Regions from separate parts of the Pseudomonas sp. AC083 genome, predicted to be linked through region 3. Evidence: predicted binding sites of a transcription regulator. Region 3 holds the regulator's gene; each other region holds the start of a gene.
What was found. Region 3 encodes FliA, which starts transcription of late flagellar genes. Its sites were predicted from a motif close to CTAAAGTTTNNNNNNNNNNNGCCGNTAA; they were not measured.
Positions count from the first base shown of each region.

Region 1: the regulator FliA is predicted to act here: its motif matches at 2,060-2,087, upstream of AC0IXA_RS13880 (methyl-accepting chemotaxis protein).
Region 2: the regulator FliA is predicted to act here: its motif matches at 2,793-2,820, upstream of AC0IXA_RS02530 (methyl-accepting chemotaxis protein).
Region 4: the regulator FliA is predicted to act here: its motif matches at 2,627-2,654, upstream of AC0IXA_RS16115 (methyl-accepting chemotaxis protein).

Region 1 is NZ_CEEDDH010000008.1:48,832-53,660, forward strand. Features, by position in the region: gene AC0IXA_RS13870 (LysR family transcriptional regulator) at 1-765, shown strand, start outside; gene AC0IXA_RS13875 (transporter) at 903-1,925, opposite strand; gene AC0IXA_RS13880 (methyl-accepting chemotaxis protein) at 2,202-3,824, shown strand; gene AC0IXA_RS13885 (PepSY domain-containing protein) at 4,007-4,312, opposite strand; gene AC0IXA_RS13890 (glycerophosphodiester phosphodiesterase) at 4,469-4,829, opposite strand, start outside.
Region 2 is NZ_CEEDDH010000001.1:605,595-610,423, reverse strand. Features, by position in the region: gene AC0IXA_RS02540 (sugar diacid recognition domain-containing protein) at 153-1,271, shown strand; gene AC0IXA_RS02535 (glycerate kinase) at 1,487-2,626, shown strand; gene AC0IXA_RS02530 (methyl-accepting chemotaxis protein) at 2,932-4,557, shown strand; gene AC0IXA_RS02525 (pyridoxal phosphate-dependent aminotransferase) at 4,599-4,829, shown strand, end outside.
Region 3 is NZ_CEEDDH010000003.1:98,905-103,733, reverse strand. Features, by position in the region: gene flhF (flagellar biosynthesis protein FlhF) at 1-338, shown strand, start outside; gene fleN (flagellar synthesis regulator FleN) at 455-1,285, shown strand; gene fliA (RNA polymerase sigma factor FliA) at 1,282-2,022, shown strand; gene AC0IXA_RS06550 (chemotaxis response regulator CheY) at 2,190-2,561, shown strand; gene AC0IXA_RS06545 (protein phosphatase CheZ) at 2,580-3,368, shown strand; gene AC0IXA_RS06540 (chemotaxis protein CheA) at 3,422-4,829, shown strand, end outside.
Region 4 is NZ_CEEDDH010000010.1:61,898-66,726, forward strand. Features, by position in the region: gene AC0IXA_RS16110 (SOS response-associated peptidase) at 1-348, shown strand, start outside; gene AC0IXA_RS16115 (methyl-accepting chemotaxis protein) at 448-2,589, opposite strand; gene AC0IXA_RS16120 (M48 family metallopeptidase) at 2,841-3,659, shown strand; gene AC0IXA_RS16125 (TMEM165/GDT1 family protein) at 3,859-4,443, opposite strand; yybP-ykoY riboswitch at 4,532-4,656, opposite strand; gene AC0IXA_RS16130 (class I SAM-dependent methyltransferase) at 4,696-4,829, opposite strand, start outside.

The sequences.
Region 1 (4,829 bases), on a different contig from region 3:
GGCACGCGGCTGTTGCAGCGCACCACGCGCAAGGTGCAGGCCACTCAGGATGGACTGGTGCTGTATGAGCGCAGCAAGGACTTGCTCTCGCACATGGATGAAATCGAAGGGCTGTTCCGTCAGGACGAGGCTTCGCTGACCGGGCGCATCCGCGTCGATATGCCGAACATCCTCGCGCGACGCTTGATCATGCCGCGCCTGCCGGAATTCATGGATCGCCACCCGAATCTGCAGATGGAAATCAGCAGCACCGACCGCCGCGTCGATCTGCTCAGCGAGGGTTTCGACTGCGTGTTGCGCATCGGCGCGCAGCCGGATCAGTCGGTGGTCGCTCGGCATCTCGGCGACTTCCCGATGGTCAATTGCGCCAGCCCGGCTTACCTGCAACGTTACGGCGTGCCGCAGACCATCGAGGATCTGGCGCAGCATCGGCTGGTGCATTACGTCGGCGTACTGGGCTCGCGTTCGGAGGGGTTCGTCTATGAGGAAAACGGCGAGGTGCGGCGCGTGGCGATGGCCGGCAGTGTCACGGTCAACAGCACCGATGCCTATGAAGCGGCGTGCCTGGGCGGCTTCGGCCTGACGCAGGTACCGCGCACCGGCATGCAGCCGCATCTGGAGAATGGCGAACTGGTGACCGTACTGCCACAACACACCGCACCGCCGATGGCGATTTCGTTGCTGTACGCGCGGCAACGGCATTTACCGCTGCGGGTGCGGGTGTTTATGGATTGGCTCGGCGATGTTGTTCGTTCAACACTCTGACATTGAGCACATTGCCCCTGTGGGAGCGAGCCTGCTCGCGAAAGCGCCATGTCATTCAACATTGATTTATCTGACACACCGACTTCGCGAGCAGGCTCGCTCCCACATTTGCCCTACGGTGGCATTGCGTTTTGCGCTCAGTAATCGCCACGCTTGCGAAACGCCCAGCGCCCGGCAATCACGGTGAACGTCGCCACCAGCGCGACCAGCACCCAAAATCCGTGCGGGTCTTGGGACAGCGGCACACCGCCGACATTCATCCCAAAAAAACCGGCAATGATGTTGATCGGCAAGGCCAGGACCGTCACCACCGTGAGGGTGAACAGCGTGCGGTTGCTCTGTTCGTTGAGGTTGGCGGCGATTTCTTCCTGCAACAGTTTGATCCGTTCGCCGAGGGCGGTGAGGTCGTTGATGATCAGCGCAAACTCCTCGGTGGATTTGCGCAACTCCTTGACGTCCTCCTTCTGCAACCACGGCGGCGGACGATTGAGCAGGCGCAGCAGCGAACCCGGCTCCAGCGCCAACAGCCGTTGCAGACGCACCAGCACGCGACGGTTGGCGCCAAGTTCGGCGCGGTTGGTCGACAGGCGCGAGGAGAGCAGTTCGTCTTCGACCTGATCGACATTCAGGCTGGTCTTGCGCACGATCTGCGTCAGCACTTCGCCCTGATCGCGCAGCAAATGCACGAGCAGTTCCGAGGGCGAGCGAAAGCACTCGCCGGCCTTCACCGACGAGCGCAACTTGTCCACCGAATGCAGCGGTTGCAGGCGCGCGCTGACGATCAGTTTGCTGCGCACGCAGACCCACAGCGTCGACACGTCGGAGGAGACCATGTTGCTGAGGTTGAACACTACATCGTTGACCACCGCCAGCAGCGCCGAATCGACATGCTCGATACGTGTCGAACGCGAACCTTCGTGCAACGCCTCGAAAAACTCCTCGGGTAATTGCAGATGACTTTTCATCCAGCGCTCGCACGCGGCGTGGGCCAGGTTCAGGTGCAGCCAGAGAAATTCTTCGCTGTCACCGTCATCCTGCAAACAGCGCAAAGCCGTCGCCGAATCGATCTCGCGCCCGCGCTCCCCGGGCAGGAAGCGAAAGCCGTAGAGCAAGCCAAACAGGTCCGGGGCGCGATGGCTGATATCGAGGCTGTGGTTCATGGCGGCTCGCTGCGAGGAGGGTGTCTGGTGGGGGATTTTCAGGTTCACCTGTGCGGCATCATCGCAAGCCAACATGACCGTTTTGTGACAGTAAAGTGACTGCAAATCAACGCGTTACCGACTGTCGGAAGATTCTCAAGAAGCGCTCTGGCGCGCCGATCTCAGGTGAGTTAGGTTGCGCGCCATTGGCTTTCGGTCATGGTACGTCGACAGGGAAGTCCGGCCATTTTTCACGTCCGCTCGGGCGTGCCTCATCCCTGCTTCGAGTACCTTGCAATGCTGCAAAAATCCCTGAGAACGCAAATTCTCGCCCTGCTGAGCGGCAGTCTGCTGGCGATATTGTTGATCGCGCTGGCCTGCTTTCATTTCCTCTCCAACGGCGTGCAAAGCTATAGCCAGTTGATCGCCGGTCCGTTGCACACGTCGCAACTGATCGATGAAGCCAACCTGCAATTCAAAGTGCAGGTGCAGGAATGGAAAAACGTCCTGCTGCGCGGCAAGCAACCGGCGGATCTGGCGAAATACTGGAGCCAGTTCGAAGAGCGCCAGCGCGATGTGCAGAACATTCTCGGCGAACTGGCCGGCCAGAAAGGCATCGAGGCCAATCTCAAATCCCGCATCGAACGTTTGCGCGAGGAGCATCGCCAGTTGGGCGCGGCCTACCAGAAAGGCCGCAATGCCTACGTCGCTGCCGGTGGTGATCCGAGTGCCGGCGACGCGGCGGTCAAAGGCGTCGATCGCGCCACCAGCGAGCAGATGAGCGCACTGGTCGCCGAGCTGCGCGAGCAGGGCACCGCGCAATCGGCGTTGATCAGTGCCAGCGCTGAGCGCACCGTGTGGCTGGGGCTGTTGGTGATGCTCGCGTCAGGCTTGTTGATCGGTCTGCTGAGCCTGTGGCTGGTCAGCCGCAACCTGATCGAGCCGATCCGCAACCTCATCGATTACGTCACCCGCTTGAGCCGTGGGCAGTTGGCTGAACGTGTTGTCAGCGAGCGTCGCGATGAACTCGGCAACCTCGCCGCCGCAGCGAACACTCTGCGCGATTTTCTCGCGGACACCTTCACTCGCTTGCAACGCAGCGCCGGTGATCTGGACAGCGCCAGCGGCGAGTTGAATGCCATTGCCACGACGATGGCCGGCGGCACCAGCGAGCAATTCAACCGCACTGATCAAGTGGCCACGGCGATGAATGAAATGTCCGCCACGGCCCAGGAAGTCGCCCGTCATGCCGCCGATGCCGCGCGTGCTGCCGACGATGCCGATCAGTCGGCGCAGCAGGGTGAAAAGGTCATGCAGACCACCATTCACTCGATCACGCAGATGCGCGGCGAAATCGCCAACACCGCCACGGTGATCCGTCGCCTGGAAACCGACAGCGGTCGTATCGGCAAGGTGCTGGAAGTGATTCGTGGCATCGCCGAACAGACCAACCTGCTGGCGCTCAACGCAGCCATCGAAGCGGCGCGGGCGGGTGAGGCCGGGCGTGGTTTTGCCGTGGTCGCCGATGAGGTGCGCAACCTCGCTCAGCGCACGGCGGAGTCGATCATCGAGATCAACCAGATCATTCAGAACGTGCAGACCGGCGCTGTCGATGCCGCGCAGGCTATCGAGAGCGGCCAGGCGCGCAGCGATGAGAGCGTCGAACAGGTGACCCAGGCCGGCGCGATGCTGGAGCGCATCACCTTGGCGGTGGAGGCGATTCGCGACATGAACCGGCAGATCGCCACGGCCGCTGAAGAGCAGACTTCAGTGGCCGAGGATATCTCGCGCAACCTGACTGAAATCACCGCGATTGCCAGCACCAACCTGGACAACGTGCAGCGCACCGAAAGTGCCAGTCAGAACCTGCACGGATTGTCGGGGCAGTTGAATGAGGTGACGGCGCGGTTGAGTGCTTGATTGCGAGTTCAAGCGTCCGGCAACTTTCGTAGGTCCTCGCCTGCTCGCGATAACGGTGGAACAGTCAACATTGATGTCGCTGACACTCCGCTTTCGCGAGCAGGCTCGCTCCCACATGATTTACGGCAGGCATGAAAAAGCCGCACGATTTTTCAATCGTGCGGCTCTTTAACAGCGGTCTATCAAGTGTCTTGCTTGTCGCTGAGCACTTTACCGGTGGTGGCATCAAAGTCCACGTCGAACTCTTTGCCGTCAGCGGTTTTAAGTTCAACTTCATACTCATAACCATTGAAGTGGTTATCCAGGTCGGTGTCGGTAATCGTTGCGCCCGGGTGCAGTTTCAGTGCTTCGGCGTTCATCGATTCCAGCGACTTGATCTTGCCGTCCTTGACCAGTTGCGGGATCTGGTCGATGCGAACATCAGCCTGAGCCAGGCCAGCGGTGAGGGTCAGGGCAGCGGCGGTAAACAGGGCAGTCAAAGTTTTCATCGGTTCATTCCTTGGCAGTGCGTTGAAGTGGTTGATCTGTGTAAGTGGGTTCAGATTAACCAGCGCAACTTAACTCACCCTTAAATCTCTGCTTCGCGATAAAACTGCTCTTTGTGGGAGCGAGCCTGCTCGCGAAGCAGGCGACTCGATAACAACTTAGAAACCGTTCTTCTTCAGAACCTCATCAACACTGCCAACAACCGGACGCTTGTAAAACTTCAACAGTTCACTGGCGCGGTTGGTAAAGATGCCGTCAACACCCGCTTCCATGACTTTTTCGTAGTCCACCGCCTCGTCGACCGTATAAACGTGCACCAGCATGCCCTGATCGTGGGTGTACTGATTCATCCATGGCTGCACCAGGTCGGAATAGCTCTGATCACCACCCTGAGTCAGCTTCGCCGAAGGGCCAGTGCCGATCGCGCCCTGGGCCTTGGCGTAGTCGACCCATTGCTTGAATTCCGCTTCTGACTTGGGTTCCTGCTTGCCGTAGTAAACGTTTTTGTCTTTCTCGCCG
Region 2 (4,829 bases), on a different contig from region 3:
TGATTTTTTGCGATGCAAAGGGTAACGTTGATCGCCCTGAGAGTCTCGGCCACCTTTGGCCGGATTGTCTTTGTGCCTGAGCACAGGGTTTGCCGCCAGACCCTGTGCGGCTGAACAACCGTCCGTGCCTGAAATGAAGGATTGCCGCCGCTATGTTCGAACTCGATCACGACCTTGCCCAGGACATCGTCGACCGGGCCATGGCCATTTTGCCGTACAACGTCAACGTCATGGACAGTCAGGGCCTGATCCTCGGCAGCGGTGAACCGGAGCGCATCAACACCCGGCATGAAGGCGCGCAACTGGTGCTGGCCAACGGGCGTGTGGTGGAAATCGATGCGCAAACGGCGGTGCACCTCAAAGGCGTGCAACCGGGCATCAACCTGCCGCTGTTGCTCGATCAGCGCTTGATCGGCGTGCTTGGCATCACTGGCGAGCCGGAGCAATTGCGCACCTACGCCGAGCTGGTGCGCATGACCGCTGAAATGCTCGTCGGCCAGCGCAACCAGCAGGCCGAGCAGCAATGGCGACGGCAGCGTTGCGATGATCTGCTGGCTTTGCTGTTGAGCGAGGCGGGGGATTCGCCGCGCCTGATCGATGAGGCGCAGCAGCTTGGGCTCAAGCCGCAATTGACCCGGGTGCCGTATCTGTTTGAGCTGGGTCTTGAGCACGGGCCGGGGCAAACCGTCGAGGCACTGAGTGCGTGGCTGACCTCGCGGTATCCCGACAGTTGGTGCGTGAGTTCGGCGAAGTCGTCGCTGTTGTGGTGTCGCCCGGCGAGCCAGAACGTCGAGCACGATCGCCTGCTGGAAAAGCTCGATGGCCTCGGCTGGAAGATTCTGCGCATCGCCGTCGGTGGGCAGGCGGATGGTCTGGCCGGGTTGCGTCGCTGTTATCGACGGGTCGGCGATTTGCTCGCTTATGGTCGTGACGTGCTGCCGAATTCGCGGCTGCTGACGCTCAATCGTTATCGCTTGCCGGTCATGCTATGGCGACATCGCAACGACGATGCGCTGGACGAACTGCTCAAGCCGCTGCGCAAGGTCATCGCCAAGGACAGCAGCGGCCAGTTGCTGGCGACGCTGCGCAGTTGGTGCGAGCACGACGGGCAGAGCCAGGCCTGTGCCGAAGCGCTGGGCATCCATCGCAACAGCCTGCGCTATCGCATGGAACGGATTGCCGAGTTGAGCGGGGTAGATCCGTTGAAGCTGGACGGGATGCTGGCGTTGTATCTGGGGGTGCAGTTGCTGCCGCAGACTGATCCGAATTGATCGGTGTATTTCGGGGCCCCTTCGCGAGCAGGCTCGCTCCCACAGTGGCATGCATTTCAAATGTGGGAGCGAGCCTGCTCGCGAAGAGGCCGGAACATCCAGCGCCAGCCCTTTGTGGAAATGAACAATAAACGCCGACGCCACTTGTGCACCCGACCGGCGTCAAGGCGCAGGCCGACTGGCAGCATGAATGCCACTGCAACCGGAGAATTCCCATGAAGATCGTCATCGCCCCCGACTCGTTCAAGGACAGCCTGAGTGCCCAAGGCGTTGCCGAAGCCATCGCCCTCGGACTGGCGCAGGTCTGGCCGCAGGCGACGCTGGTCAAATGCCCGATGGCCGACGGCGGCGAAGGCACGGTCGAGTCGATTCTTGCAGCCTGCGAAGGTGAGTTACGCCGCACCCGCGTGCGCGGTCCACTGGGCGCGCCGGTCGATGCTGCTTGGGGCTGGCTACCGCACAACCACACCGCGATCATAGAAATGGCCGAGGCGAGCGGTCTGCAACTGGTCCCGCCGGGACAGCGCGATGCCTGCATCAGCAGCACGTTTGGCACCGGTGAACTGATTCGTGCAGCGCTGGATGCCGGCGCGCAACGGGTGATTCTGGCGATTGGCGGCAGCGCGACCAATGATGGCGGTGCGGGTGCGATGCAGGCATTGGGTGTGAAGTTGCTGGATGCGCAGAATCAGTCGCTGGTACCCGGCGGCCTGGCCTTGGCGCAACTGGCGCGATTGGACCTGAGTGGACTTGATCCGCGCCTGGCCGATGTGCGTTTCGACATCGCCGCCGACGTCAATAATCCACTCTGCGGGCCCCACGGCGCCTCGGCCATTTTCGGCCCGCAGAAGGGCGCATCGCCTGCGCAGGTTGAGCAGCTCGATCAGACGCTGGGGCACTTCGCCGAGCTTTGCGCGCAAGCATTGGGCAGAGACGTGCGCGATGAACCGGGCAGCGGCGCGGCGGGTGGTCTGGGGTTTGCGGCCAAGGCTTTTCTCGGTGCGCAGTTTCAGGCGGGCGTCGAGGTGGTAGCGGAACTGGTCGGGCTCGCTGAGGCAGTCAAAGGTGCGGATCTGGTGATTACCGGCGAAGGCCGCTTCGATGCGCAGACCCTGCGCGGCAAAACGCCGTTCGGTGTTGCGCGACTTGCCAAACAGCACGCCGTGCCGGTGATCGTGATTGCCGGGACCTTGGGCGATGGCTATCAGGAGCTCTATCAGCATGGCATCGACGCCGCGTTCGCCGTGACCAGCGGACCGATGACTCTGGAACAGGCCTGCGCCGAAGCCCCGCGCCTGCTGCGTGAACGCGCAACCGATATTGCTCGGGTCTGGCAACTCGCCACCAAACGCTGATCGGCTTGCCTATGTAGGAGCTGTCGAGTGCAACGAGGCTGCGATCTTTTGATCCTGCTTTTAAAAGTCAAAAGATCGCAGCCTCGTTGCACTCGACAGCTCCTACCAATGGCAGCGGAGCAGTGTTTGATCGTTGTCACGTCCCGAAAAATATTTACCGCAGACCCGAAACCTTCCTCAAGCCTGGCCGATACAACGGTCAGGCGCACACAAAACCACAATTCAGTGCCGCCGGACTGTCGCCCGCTATGGGCCAGTGCTCACGGCATGGACGCTCGCAGTTTCTTTCTTTCGAGAGTCCGACCATGTCCCTGCGTAACCTGAATATCGCGCCACGTGCTTTCCTCGGTTTTGCCTTTATCGCCTTGCTGGTGATTGTCCTCGGCGTGTTCGCCGTCAGCCGCATGACGGTCATTCGTCAGGCGTCGATCGACATGGACACCAACCAGTTGCCCAGCGTGACCCACCTCAGCGTGGTCACGGAAAACGTCCTGCGCATGCGCATTCTCTCGTTCCGTGTGCTGGTCAATCGCGAACCGGCCAGCCTGCAAGAGGCAGAAACCCGCATCGCGGTGCTGGTCGACAAGGTGCGCAAAGCACAGGCCAACTACGCTGCGTTGCCAGCAGGCCCGGAAGAGCGCGCGGTCTTCCAGACGTTTTCGACGACGCTCGATAATTACCTGCAAGCGCAGAATCAGATGATTGAGCTATCGCGCAAAGGCGATCTGGAAGCGATGCGCGCGTTGATCAACACGCGTATCAAGGAAGGCACCGATCAGATGGGCGAGCAGCTCAACAAGCTGATCGGCATGAATACCGCCGGGGCCAGAGCGGCGGCCACCAAGGCCGGTGAAAACTATGACAGCGCCATCACCGGGATCATCATCGTCGCCGTGATTGCGGCGCTAGCCACCGTGTTGCTCGCCTGGTTGCTGACCCGCAGCATCGTCACGCCGCTCAACCGCGCCGTGCTCGCTGCGCAAACCATTGCCGACGGTGACCTCAGCAAAGCCATCGAAGTCGACGGCAAGGACGAACCGGCGCGCTTGCTTGAAGCCTTGGCGGCGATGCAGACCAACCTGCGCAAAACCATCGAGCAGATCGCCGGTTCCGCCACGCAACTGGGCGCCGCTGCCGAAGAACTCAGCGCCGTTACCGAAGAAGCCTCTCGCGGACTACAACAGCAGAACAACGAAATCGAACAAGCCGCCACTGCCGTCAACGAGATGACCGCTGCGGTGGAAGAAGTGGCGCGCAATGCCGTTTCGACTTCCGAGGCGTCCAACCAGTCGACCCACGCCGCCCGCGAAGGTCGCGATCAGGTGGTGAAAACCGTCGACGCGATCCAGACCATGACTCACGACGTGCAGAACACCGCGCAGATGATCGAAGGCCTCGCCGCGCAAGGTCGTGACATCGGCAAGGTGCTGGACGTGATTCGGGCCATCGCCGAGCAGACCAACCTCTTGGCGCTCAACGCTGCAATTGAAGCGGCGCGGGCTGGCGAGGCCGGACGTGGTTTTGCCGTGGTGGCTGACGAAGTGCGCGCCTTGGCCCATCGCACCGCGCAGTCGACTCAGGAAATCGAAAAAATGGTCGCCGGCATCCAGAACGGCACCGGTGAAGCGGTTTCGTCGATGCAGCAAAGCAATCAGCGCACCCAGTCCACGCTGGAAATGGCCCGCGCGGCCGGTGTGGCGCTGGAGCAGATCACTCAATCGATTCACCAGATCAACGAGCGAAACCTGGTTATCGCCAGCGCTTCGGAAGAGCAGGCGCAAGTCTCCCGCGAAGTCGATCGCAACCTGGTCAACATTCGCGACCTCGCCACGCAATCGGCCGCCGGCGCCAACCAGACCAGCGCCGCGACCCACGAACTGTCGCGGCTGGCAGTGGATTTGAACGCCATGGTGGCGCGTTTCGTGATTTGAGATACGGTGAAGGCTGGAAACCGCGCTAACAGGAGACGTACATGCGCTATTCAGCCTTGACCCAACGAATCGCCGGGGAGGGTGCCGCTGCCTGGCAGATTCACGACCGAGCGCTGGAACTGCGCGCCGACGGCGTTGATGTTTTGTTGTTGAGCGTCGGCGATCCGGATTTCGATACGCCGTTGCCGATTGTCCATGGTGCGATTGACAGCCTGTTGGCCGGCGACACCCATTACTCCGATGTGCGTGGGCGGTTCGAGCTGCGCTGGCTG
Region 3 (4,829 bases):
GCTCAAAAAATTATCTGGTCCTGGCAACCACCAGCCAGAAACAGGTTCTAACCGCCGCTTATCACAGTTACAAGCGTTGCGGGCTGGCCGGCTGCATCCTGACTAAACTGGATGAAACGGCCAGTCTCGGCGAAGTGTTGAGCCTGGCGATCAGTCATGAATTGCCGGTCGCGTACCTGACCGATGGCCCACGGATTCCGGATGATTTGCATCTGCCGCGTCGTCATCAACTGGTCAGCCGCGCCGTCAGCGTGCAAATGCAGGAAGAACCCAGCGAAGAAGCCATGGCTGACATGTTCGCTGATATCTATCACAGCCCGACCAAGCAGGTTGGCTGAGGTAATCATGAACAGTTTTTGTACCTACATCGATGGTCTGCCACGCATTGTTCCGATCAGGAACGCGCAGCCAGTAATGTGGCCTCCGTCTATGCAAGACAAGGTAAAGAAATAACATGGGCAGCATGCATCCCGTACAGGTGATCGCGGTGACCGGCGGCAAAGGTGGCGTCGGCAAGACTAACGTGTCAGTGAACTTGTCGCTGGCGCTGGCAGAGCTTGGCCGTCGGGTCATGCTGCTGGACGCCGACCTGGGCCTGGCGAACGTCGACGTTCTGCTGGGGCTGACACCCAAGCGCACACTGGCCGACGTTATCGAAGGCCGTTGCGAACTGCGCGACGTGCTGTTGCAAGGCCCGGGCGGGATTCGCATCGTGCCGGCGGCCTCCGGTACGCAGAGCATGGTGCACCTGAGCCCGGCGCAACACGCCGGCCTGATCCAGGCGTTCAGCGACATCGGCGACAATCTCGACGTGCTGGTGATCGACACCGCTGCGGGTATTGGTGATTCGGTAGTCAGTTTCGTTCGTGCCGCCCAGGAAGTGTTGCTGGTGGTCTGCGACGAGCCGACTTCGATCACCGATGCTTACGCGCTGATCAAGTTGCTCAACCGCGACTACGGCATGAACCGCTTCCGCGTGCTGGCCAACATGGCGCAGAGCCCGCAGGAAGGGCGCAACCTGTTCGCCAAGTTGACCAAGGTCACGGATCGCTTCCTCGACGTCGCCCTACAATACGTCGGCGCCGTGCCGTATGACGAAAGCGTGCGCAAGGCGGTGCAGAAGCAGCGCGCCGTCTACGAAGCCTTTCCCCGTTCCAAGTGCGCGCTGGCCTTCAAGGCCATCGCCCAGAAGGTCGACACCTGGCCGCTGCCGGCCAACCCGCGCGGGCATCTGGAATTTTTCGTCGAGCGTCTCGTGCAGCAAACCGCAGGGCCTGTGATATGACCGCCAGTGGCATGAATCTTTACAAAAAGTCGGCGCGTGACGCGCAATACGAATTGATCGAGCGTTACGCGCCACTGGTCAAGCGCATTGCCTATCACTTGCTGGCGCGCCTGCCGGCCAGCGTGCAGGTCGAAGACCTGATCCAGGCCGGGATGATCGGTTTGCTCGAAGTCTCGACCAAATACGACGCCAGCAAAGGCGCCAGTTTCGAAACGTACGCGGGCATTCGAATCCGCGGCGCGATGCTCGATGAAGTGCGCAAAGGGGATTGGGCGCCACGCTCGGTTCACCGTAATACCAGGATGGTCAGCGACGCGATTCGCTCGATTGAAGCTAAAACCGGCCGTGACGCTAAAGATCACGAGGTTGCGGCCGAACTCCAATTGAGTCTCGACGATTACTACGGGATTCTGAATGACACCTTGGGCAGTCGCCTGTTCAGTTTCGACGACCTCTTGCAGGACGGCGAACACGAAGGGCTGCACGAGGATGGCGCCAGTGCTCATATGGAGCCGTCACGCGATCTGGAAGATGAACGCTTCCAGGCGGCGCTGGCGGACGCGATTGCCAATTTGCCGGAGCGTGAGCGACTGGTGTTGGCGCTGTACTACGACGAAGAGCTGAACCTCAAGGAAATCGGTGAAGTCCTTGGCGTCAGTGAATCGCGGGTCAGCCAGTTACACAGCCAGTGCGCGGCCCGTCTGCGGGGGCGTTTGGGGGAGTGGCGAGCGCGCTGAAGGCAGTGTGGGGACACTGCGAAACGAGGCTGGTGCGGTGATGAACGGCGCCGGTCTCGATCCGTTGTGCTCCAGACAAACTTTAAGTGCTGCGCCGATTGATTGAAGTGGCGCGTCCAGGTGCTGGGCGCGTTTAAGACTGCTTGGAGGTCGAATTGAACAAAGACATGAAAATCCTCATCGTTGATGACTTCTCAACGATGCGGCGGATCATCAAGAACCTGCTGCGCGATCTTGGGTTCACCAACACCGTCGAGGCCGACGATGGCACCACTGCCATTCCGGTGCTCAACAGCGGCAGCATCGACTTTCTGGTAACGGACTGGAACATGCCGGGCATGACCGGTATCGACCTGCTGCGTCACGTGCGCGCCGATGAAAAACTCAAGCACCTCCCGGTGTTGATGGTGACTGCTGAAGCCAAGCGCGAGCAGATCATCGAGGCCGCCCAGGCCGGTGTGAACGGTTACGTGGTCAAACCTTTCACGGCTCAAGCGTTGAAAGACAAAATCGAGAAGATTTTCGAACGCATCGGCTGATGAATGCGCGGGGGAGCTATGGAGCATAACGAATCATCACAGGGCGATTTCGAATCGACCCTGAAAAAACACGCGGTCGAACTGGTCGAGAGCCTTGAAAAAGGCAAGTTCGGCGACGCGGTGCAACTGATCCATGAGCTCAATCAGACCCGTGACCGCGGCCTGTATCAGGAAGTGGGCAAGCTCACACGTGAACTGCACAGTGCGATCGTCAATTTCCAGATTGATCCGCACATGCCGCAGGCCGAGGAAGTGTCGCAAATCACCGACGCCACCGAACGCCTGGGCTATGTGGTCAAGCTGACGGAAGCCGCGGCCAACCGCACCATGGATCTGGTGGAAAGCGCCACGCCGGTGGTCAACAGTCTCGCTGATGAAGCGCAGACGTTGAGCGCCGATTGGGGCCGCTTCATGCGTCGCGAGGTCGGGGCTGAAGAGTTCCGTGAACTGGCGCGCCGGGTCGACGGTTTTCTGTCACGCAGCAGCACGGACAACCGTGCGGTGTCGAGCAACCTCAACGACATCCTGCTGGCTCAGGATTACCAGGACCTCACAGGTCAAGTGATCAAGCGTGTGACCCAACTGGTCACCGAAGTCGAAAGCAATCTGCTCAAACTCGTGCTCATGGCCAGTCAGGTCGACCGCTTTGCGGGCATCGAACATGACCGCGCCGCAATGCTTGCTGAAAAAGATCCACAAAAACATCTCTCGCAGGGTGAAGGTCCGCAGATTCATGCCGATAAACGAGAAGACGTTGTGTCCGGTCAGGACGATGTGGACGATTTGTTATCCAGCCTTGGATTCTAGAGTTTCGGAATTCGGGTTTTTTGGGTTTTTAGACCTGTAGGAGCACCCCATTAATGAGCTTCGGCGCCGATGAAGAGATCCTTCAGGATTTCCTGGTTGAGGCCGGCGAGATTCTTGAGCAACTGTCCGAACAACTGGTCGAGCTGGAAAGCCGCCCGGATGATGCAGATCTGCTCAATGCAATTTTTCGCGGTTTCCACACTGTAAAAGGGGGCGCCGGCTTCCTTCAGCTCAATGAGCTGGTGGAGTGCTGTCACATCGCCGAAAACGTGTTCGACATCCTCCGTAAGGGTGAGCGTCGCGTTGATGCAGAACTGATGGACGTTGTGCTCGAAGCACTGGACGCGGTGAACAGCATGTTCAGCGAAGTCCGTGAGCGTGCACCGATTACCGCCGCCACGCCGGAACTGCTGGCCGCGCTGGCGCGTCTGGCCGAGCCGCAATCGGCGGATGAAGCCGTTGCCGCACCAGTAGAAGCGGTGGCAGAACCGGTCGCCGAAAGCGCATCGGAAGACATCACCGATAACGAATTCGAACAACTGCTGGACTCGCTGAACGCCGTCAAGGCCCAGGCCGAGGCTCCGGCCGCTGTCGCTGCTCCCGCGCAGGTTGCCGACACGGCGGCCAGCGATGAAATCACCGACGCCGAGTTTGAATCGCTGCTCGATCAACTGCATGGCAAAGGCCAGTTTGCTGTCGATGCGGTCGCTCCGGCGGCACCAGCAGCGCCGGCCGCACCTGCTGCGGGCGACAGCTCGGACATCACCGACGACGAATTCGAAGCCTTGCTCGATCAGTTGCACGGCAAGGGCAACTTCGCCGTTGACGCGCTGGAATCGGCCATCGCTTCGGCGCCGGCAGCACCTGCTGCACCGGCAGCCGCTGCGGCCGGCAGTGACCTGATCAGCGATCACGAATTCGAATCGCTGCTCGACGAATTGCACGGCAAAGGCAAGTTTGACGCCAGCGCTGCGACTGCGGGTTCCGCGTCGAGCGTCGCCACGCCAGCGGCGAAAGCTCCGGCTGCCGCTGTTGCACCGAAGCCTGCCGCCAAGCCTGAACCGAAAGCCGAGGCGCCGAAACCGGCCGCCGCTGCTGCTCCGGCTCCGGCCCGCGCGCCAGCCGCTGCACCGGCAGAAAAGCCGGCCAGCGAAGCTGAAACCACCGTACGCGTCGATACCGCGCGGCTCGACGAGATCATGAACATGGTCGGCGAGCTGGTGCTGGTGCGTAACCGTCTGGTGCGTCTGGGCCTCAACAGCGGCGACGAAGCCATGTCCAAGGCCGTATCTAACCTCGACGTGGTCACCGCTGACCTGCAGACCGCCGTGATGAAGACGCGGATGCAGCCGATCAAGAAGGTCTTCGGGCGCTTCCCGCGTCTGGTTCGCGACCTCGCACGTCAGCTCAAGAAAGAAATCAACCTGGAACTGGTGGGTGAAGAAACCGACCTCGACAAAA
Region 4 (4,829 bases), on a different contig from region 3:
CTGCCGGCCAACGGTTTCTACGAATGGCGTGGCACCCAGCGCAAGCGGCCTTACTGGTTGACGCCGGGGGAGGGCTCGTCGTTGTTTTTCGCGGCGATCTGGGAAGCGTATCCGGTGCAGGAACAGGTCTGGCTGAGCACGGCGGTGATTACTCAATCGGCGGCGAGTCAGCGGCGACCGTTGATTCTCGATGAAGCGGGGCAGGCTGCCTGGCTTGATCCTGAAACGCCGCTGCATGTCTTGCAGGGTTTGCTCGCCAGTGAACCGGCGGCGCTGCGCGAGCGGGTGCTGGCGAATCTGGTGAATGATCCGAAGTTGAACGGGCCGGAGTGCCTCACCCCGGCTTGATGAGTGATCTGTGCCGGCATATTCGCGAGCAGGCTCGCTCCCACATGTGAATGCAATCCAACTGTGGGAGCGAGCCTGCTCGCGAAGAGGATCTAAAGATCAGACCTTGAACTGATTGATCAACCGCCGCTGCTGTTCCGCCAGTCTGGTCAACCCGGCGCTCGCCGAACTCGACTCATCCGCACCGCCGGCCACTTCATTCGCCACCTGACCGATATTGATCACATTGCGGTTGATGTCGTCGGCCACTGCGCTTTGCTCTTCTGCCGCACTGGCAATCTGCGTGTTCATGTCGTTGATCACCGACACCGCCTGGGTGATCGTCTCCAGCGCTTCGGCCGCTTTCGCCGCGTGCTGCACGCTTTCGTCGGTGCGGTTCTGGCTGTCTTCCATGACGCGCACCACATCGCGGGTGCCTTGCTGCAATTGCTGGATCATCGCCTGGATTTCTTCAGTGGCCTTCTGGGTTTTCTGCGCCAGATTGCGCACTTCATCTGCGACCACGGCAAAACCGCGACCCTGCTCGCCGGCCCGGGCGGCCTCGATTGCCGCGTTCAGTGCCAGCAGGTTGGTCTGTTCGGCGATGCCGCGAATGGCGGTGAGGATGGCGTTGATGTTTTCGCTGTCCTTGGCCAGCGTCTGCACCACCTCGACAGCCTTGCCGATTTCCACCGCCAGTACGCCAATCGAATTCGATGTGTCGCGGACGATCTGCATGCCTTGGCTGGCGGCCTGATCGGCGTGGCTTGCCGCTTGTGCTGCCTGGGTGGCGTTGCGCGCGACGTCCTGGGCGGTGGCGGTCATTTCCTGCACCGCGGTCGCCACCTGATCGATTTCGGCCATTTGTTTCTGCACGCCGATGTTGGTGCGAATGGCGATGTCGGCGGTGTGTTCCGAAGAATCGCTGACGCTCTGCACCGAGGTCACCACTTGCGTAATCATCGCCTGCAACTTGCCGAGGAAGGTGTTGAAGCCTTTGGCAATCGAGCCCAGTTCATCGCTGCGGTCGCTGCTCAAGCGCCGGGTCAGATCGCCTTCGCCCTGAGCGATGTCATCGAGCATGGCGACCATTTGTTTGAGTGGCCGCGCAATGCCGTGGCCCACCAGCCAGATCACCAGCAGGCCGATGCCGGCGATGACCAGGCCGACCATGGCCATGCCGAAGGTGTCGGATTTGCGCTGGGCATCAAGGTCGGCCTGGAGGTTTTGCAGATCGGCCATGACGGCGTTGAGCGGCAATTGCAGCATCAGCGTCCAGCGTGCGTCGGTCTGGCCGATGCCGAACGGCAGGTACAGTTCGATGCGGCCCTTGGCCTGATTCACCGAATAGGTGACCTCGTCGCGCTTGAGATTGGCGAGATTGCTGGCCTGTTCGGCGTCGAGGATGTCGCTGACTTTTTCACCGAATTTGCTCGAGTCCTTGGTGTAGGCAACGATCCGCCCGTTGCCGCCGACCAGGGCCATTTCACCGGCACCGCTGTAGAGTTTCTGGTTGGCGGCGAGGAGCATGTCCTGAATGAAGTTCACCGAGAGGTCGGCGCCGACGATGCCCTGGAACGCGCCGTTGACCATGATCGGTTCGATGAACGAGGCGAGCATGACGATCTTGTCACCGACCTTGTACGGTGCCGGGTCGATCACGCAGGGTTTCTTCGTCTCTTTCGAGCACAGGTAGTACTCGCTGGCGCGTATGCCGGTGGACAAGGTTTTCTGGTCGTCGACATCGGCCAGTTTGTCCACGCCCAGGCTGCCGTCGGTATTGCGGAACCACCACGGCAAAAAGCGCCCGGTGGCCGGGTCGATACCGACCACGGCGCTGCCGATGTAGGCCGCGTCATTGTGGTCCAGTGCGTTTTTTTCCCAGCCGATGTAGGTGCCGAGAATCTTCGGGTTCTTTTCGACGTTTTCCTTGATCAGGCTGATCAGTTGTTCGCGGCTGAGGCTCAGGCGCGGCTGGCCATCGGCGGCGGTTGTGCCGAGCAGGGCGTTGACCCGTACCAGACCGCCGGCAATCAGCAGCGGCGCTTCGAGTTCGCGCTGGATCTGGCTGACCTGGGTCTGCGCCAGCGAAGTCAGGCGCTGTTCGATGACTTGCTCGAACTGCGCCTGGGTGCGCTGTTGCACCATTTCTTGCGTGCGAGCGCCCGAGAACAGCGCGTACAGCACCAGCGCCGCGACCACGCTTAGAACGATGGCGCCGGCCAGAGCGGCGACGGAAAACTGGATCGACTTGAACTTCATGGGAGCTCCGCACGCAAGAGGACAATCTGCGAGGGATTTATCGGCGGGGTGTGCGGTGCCATGAGAGACGTTGGTCGGAATCGCCGCGGGATGTCGCTGATGGATCGGTGCACGGCGGATTCAATGCGCCTTGAGGAATTTCCAGCCAGACTTGCGGCCTTAGGTGGATGTACGCGCAATGCGTCCGTTGTATCTGGCGCCGATACAATTAGCCGCCTAGGATACGCCTCAGGTTTTCAGGGAGCTTTTGAATGAACAAGACATTAATGGTAAGTGCTTTGAGCGCAGCGCTGTTGCTGGCCGGTTGTCAGTCGGTCAACACCACCAGCGGCGGCGCTGTGGGCGTGGAGCGCAAGCAGTACATGTTCAGCATGCTGTCCTCGCAAGAGGTGGACCAGATGTACGCACAGTCGTATCAGAAGACCGTCGGCGAGGCGTCGAGCAAAGGTGTGCTGGACAAGACCAGCCCTGAAGCCAAGCGTGTGCAGACCATCGCCAACCGCTTGATCGCCCAGGCGCCGACCTTCCGCCCGGACGCGGCGCAGTGGCAATGGGAAGTCAATCTGATCAAGAGCGATGAGCTCAACGCCAACTGCGGTCCCGGCGGCAAGATCATTTTCTACACCGGGCTGATCGACAGCCTGAAACTCACCGACGATGAAATCGCTGCGGTCATGGGCCATGAAATCGCCCACGCCCTGCGCGAGCACGGCCGTGAGGCGATGTCCAAAGCCTATGGCATGGAAATGGCCAAGCAGGGCGCCGGTGCCTTGTTCGGTCTGGGGCAGGACAGCCTGGCGCTGGCCGACACCGTGGCCAACTACGGCATGACCTTGCCCAACAGCCGCGCCAACGAAAACGAAGCCGACCTGATCGGCCTGGAACTGGCCGCCCGCGCCGGCTACAACCCGAACGCGGCGATCACCCTGTGGGACAAGATGAGCAAGGCTTCCGAAGGCGCGCCACCGGAATTCATGAGCACTCACCCGGCATCGAGCAGCCGCATTGCTGCGTTGCAGGCAGCGATTCCGAAGGTGATGCCGTTGTACGAAAAAGCGCCGAAGTCTTAAAAGTCGAAGGACACGACGATTCTTCAGGTTGGGAGGGCTGTTGTGGCGAGGGGATTTATCCCCGATGGGCTGCGAAGCAGCCCCAAAACCTGCAAATGAGCTAGGTGTGACACTCTGAGGCAGCAGGTTTGGGGGCGCTTCGCGCCCCATCGGGGATAAATCCCCTCACCACAGGTTTTGGGTAGTTCAGTAGACGGGGTTAAACCCAGCCGCTGCTCTGCATGGCCTTGTATACCGCAACAATCGCCAGAATCATGAACGCCGAAGCCGCGAGGCGGCGGATCAGGGTCAGCGGCAGTTTCTCTGCAGCAAAGTTACCCGCCAGGACCACCGGCACGTTGGCAATCAGCATGCCCACGGTGGTGCCGATAATCACCAGCCAAAGTTCCGGATATTGCGCGGCGAGCATCACCGTGGCGATCTGCGTCTTGTCGCCGATTTCCGCGAGGAAGAACGCGATCAGCGTGGTCAGGAACGGCCCGAACTTGCGCGCCGTGCTGGCTTCGTCGTCATCCATTTTGTCCGGGACCAGGGTCCACAGCGCCGTGGCGGCGAAGCTGGCGGCGAGGATCCAGTGCAGGACGGCGTCGGAGAAGAAACTGCCGACCCAGGCACCTACCGCACCGGCTGCTGCGTGGTTGGCCAGAGTCGCGGCAACAATCCCGGCGATGATCGGCCAGGGTTTGCGAAAGCGAGCGGCGAGAATCAGCGCGAGCAGTTGCGTCTTGTCGCCGATTTCGGCCAAGGCAACGATAGCGGTGGGAACGAGTAGCGAGTCCAGCATCAGGGATTTCCTAAGGGGCGGGTCGACACGGCTATGACACGTACAGCCTTCCCGCCCCGGGTAAGGTGTGCGTGTCATAGGTCTTGTCAAACCCTGCGATCCGTCTGGTGCGGACGCTTGGGTCGCATACGCCATGATCTGAGGATCAAGTATGTTGACGTATGCCGGACGAGCTTGGCGCTCGTGGGAGACTACTCCCCTAGGACGGAGCGGATTCTGCCTAGGCAAATCCGATTGGGCAAGAACAAATTTTCAACCGCGCTTGGCCCGGTAAATCCGGAAACCATTGCCTTCAGCCTTGATCGCACACACGCCCAGGTGCTCCTCGATCAACGGCTGATACTTGAGGAAGCTGTTCGCCACAAGGCGCAGTTCGCCACCGTTTT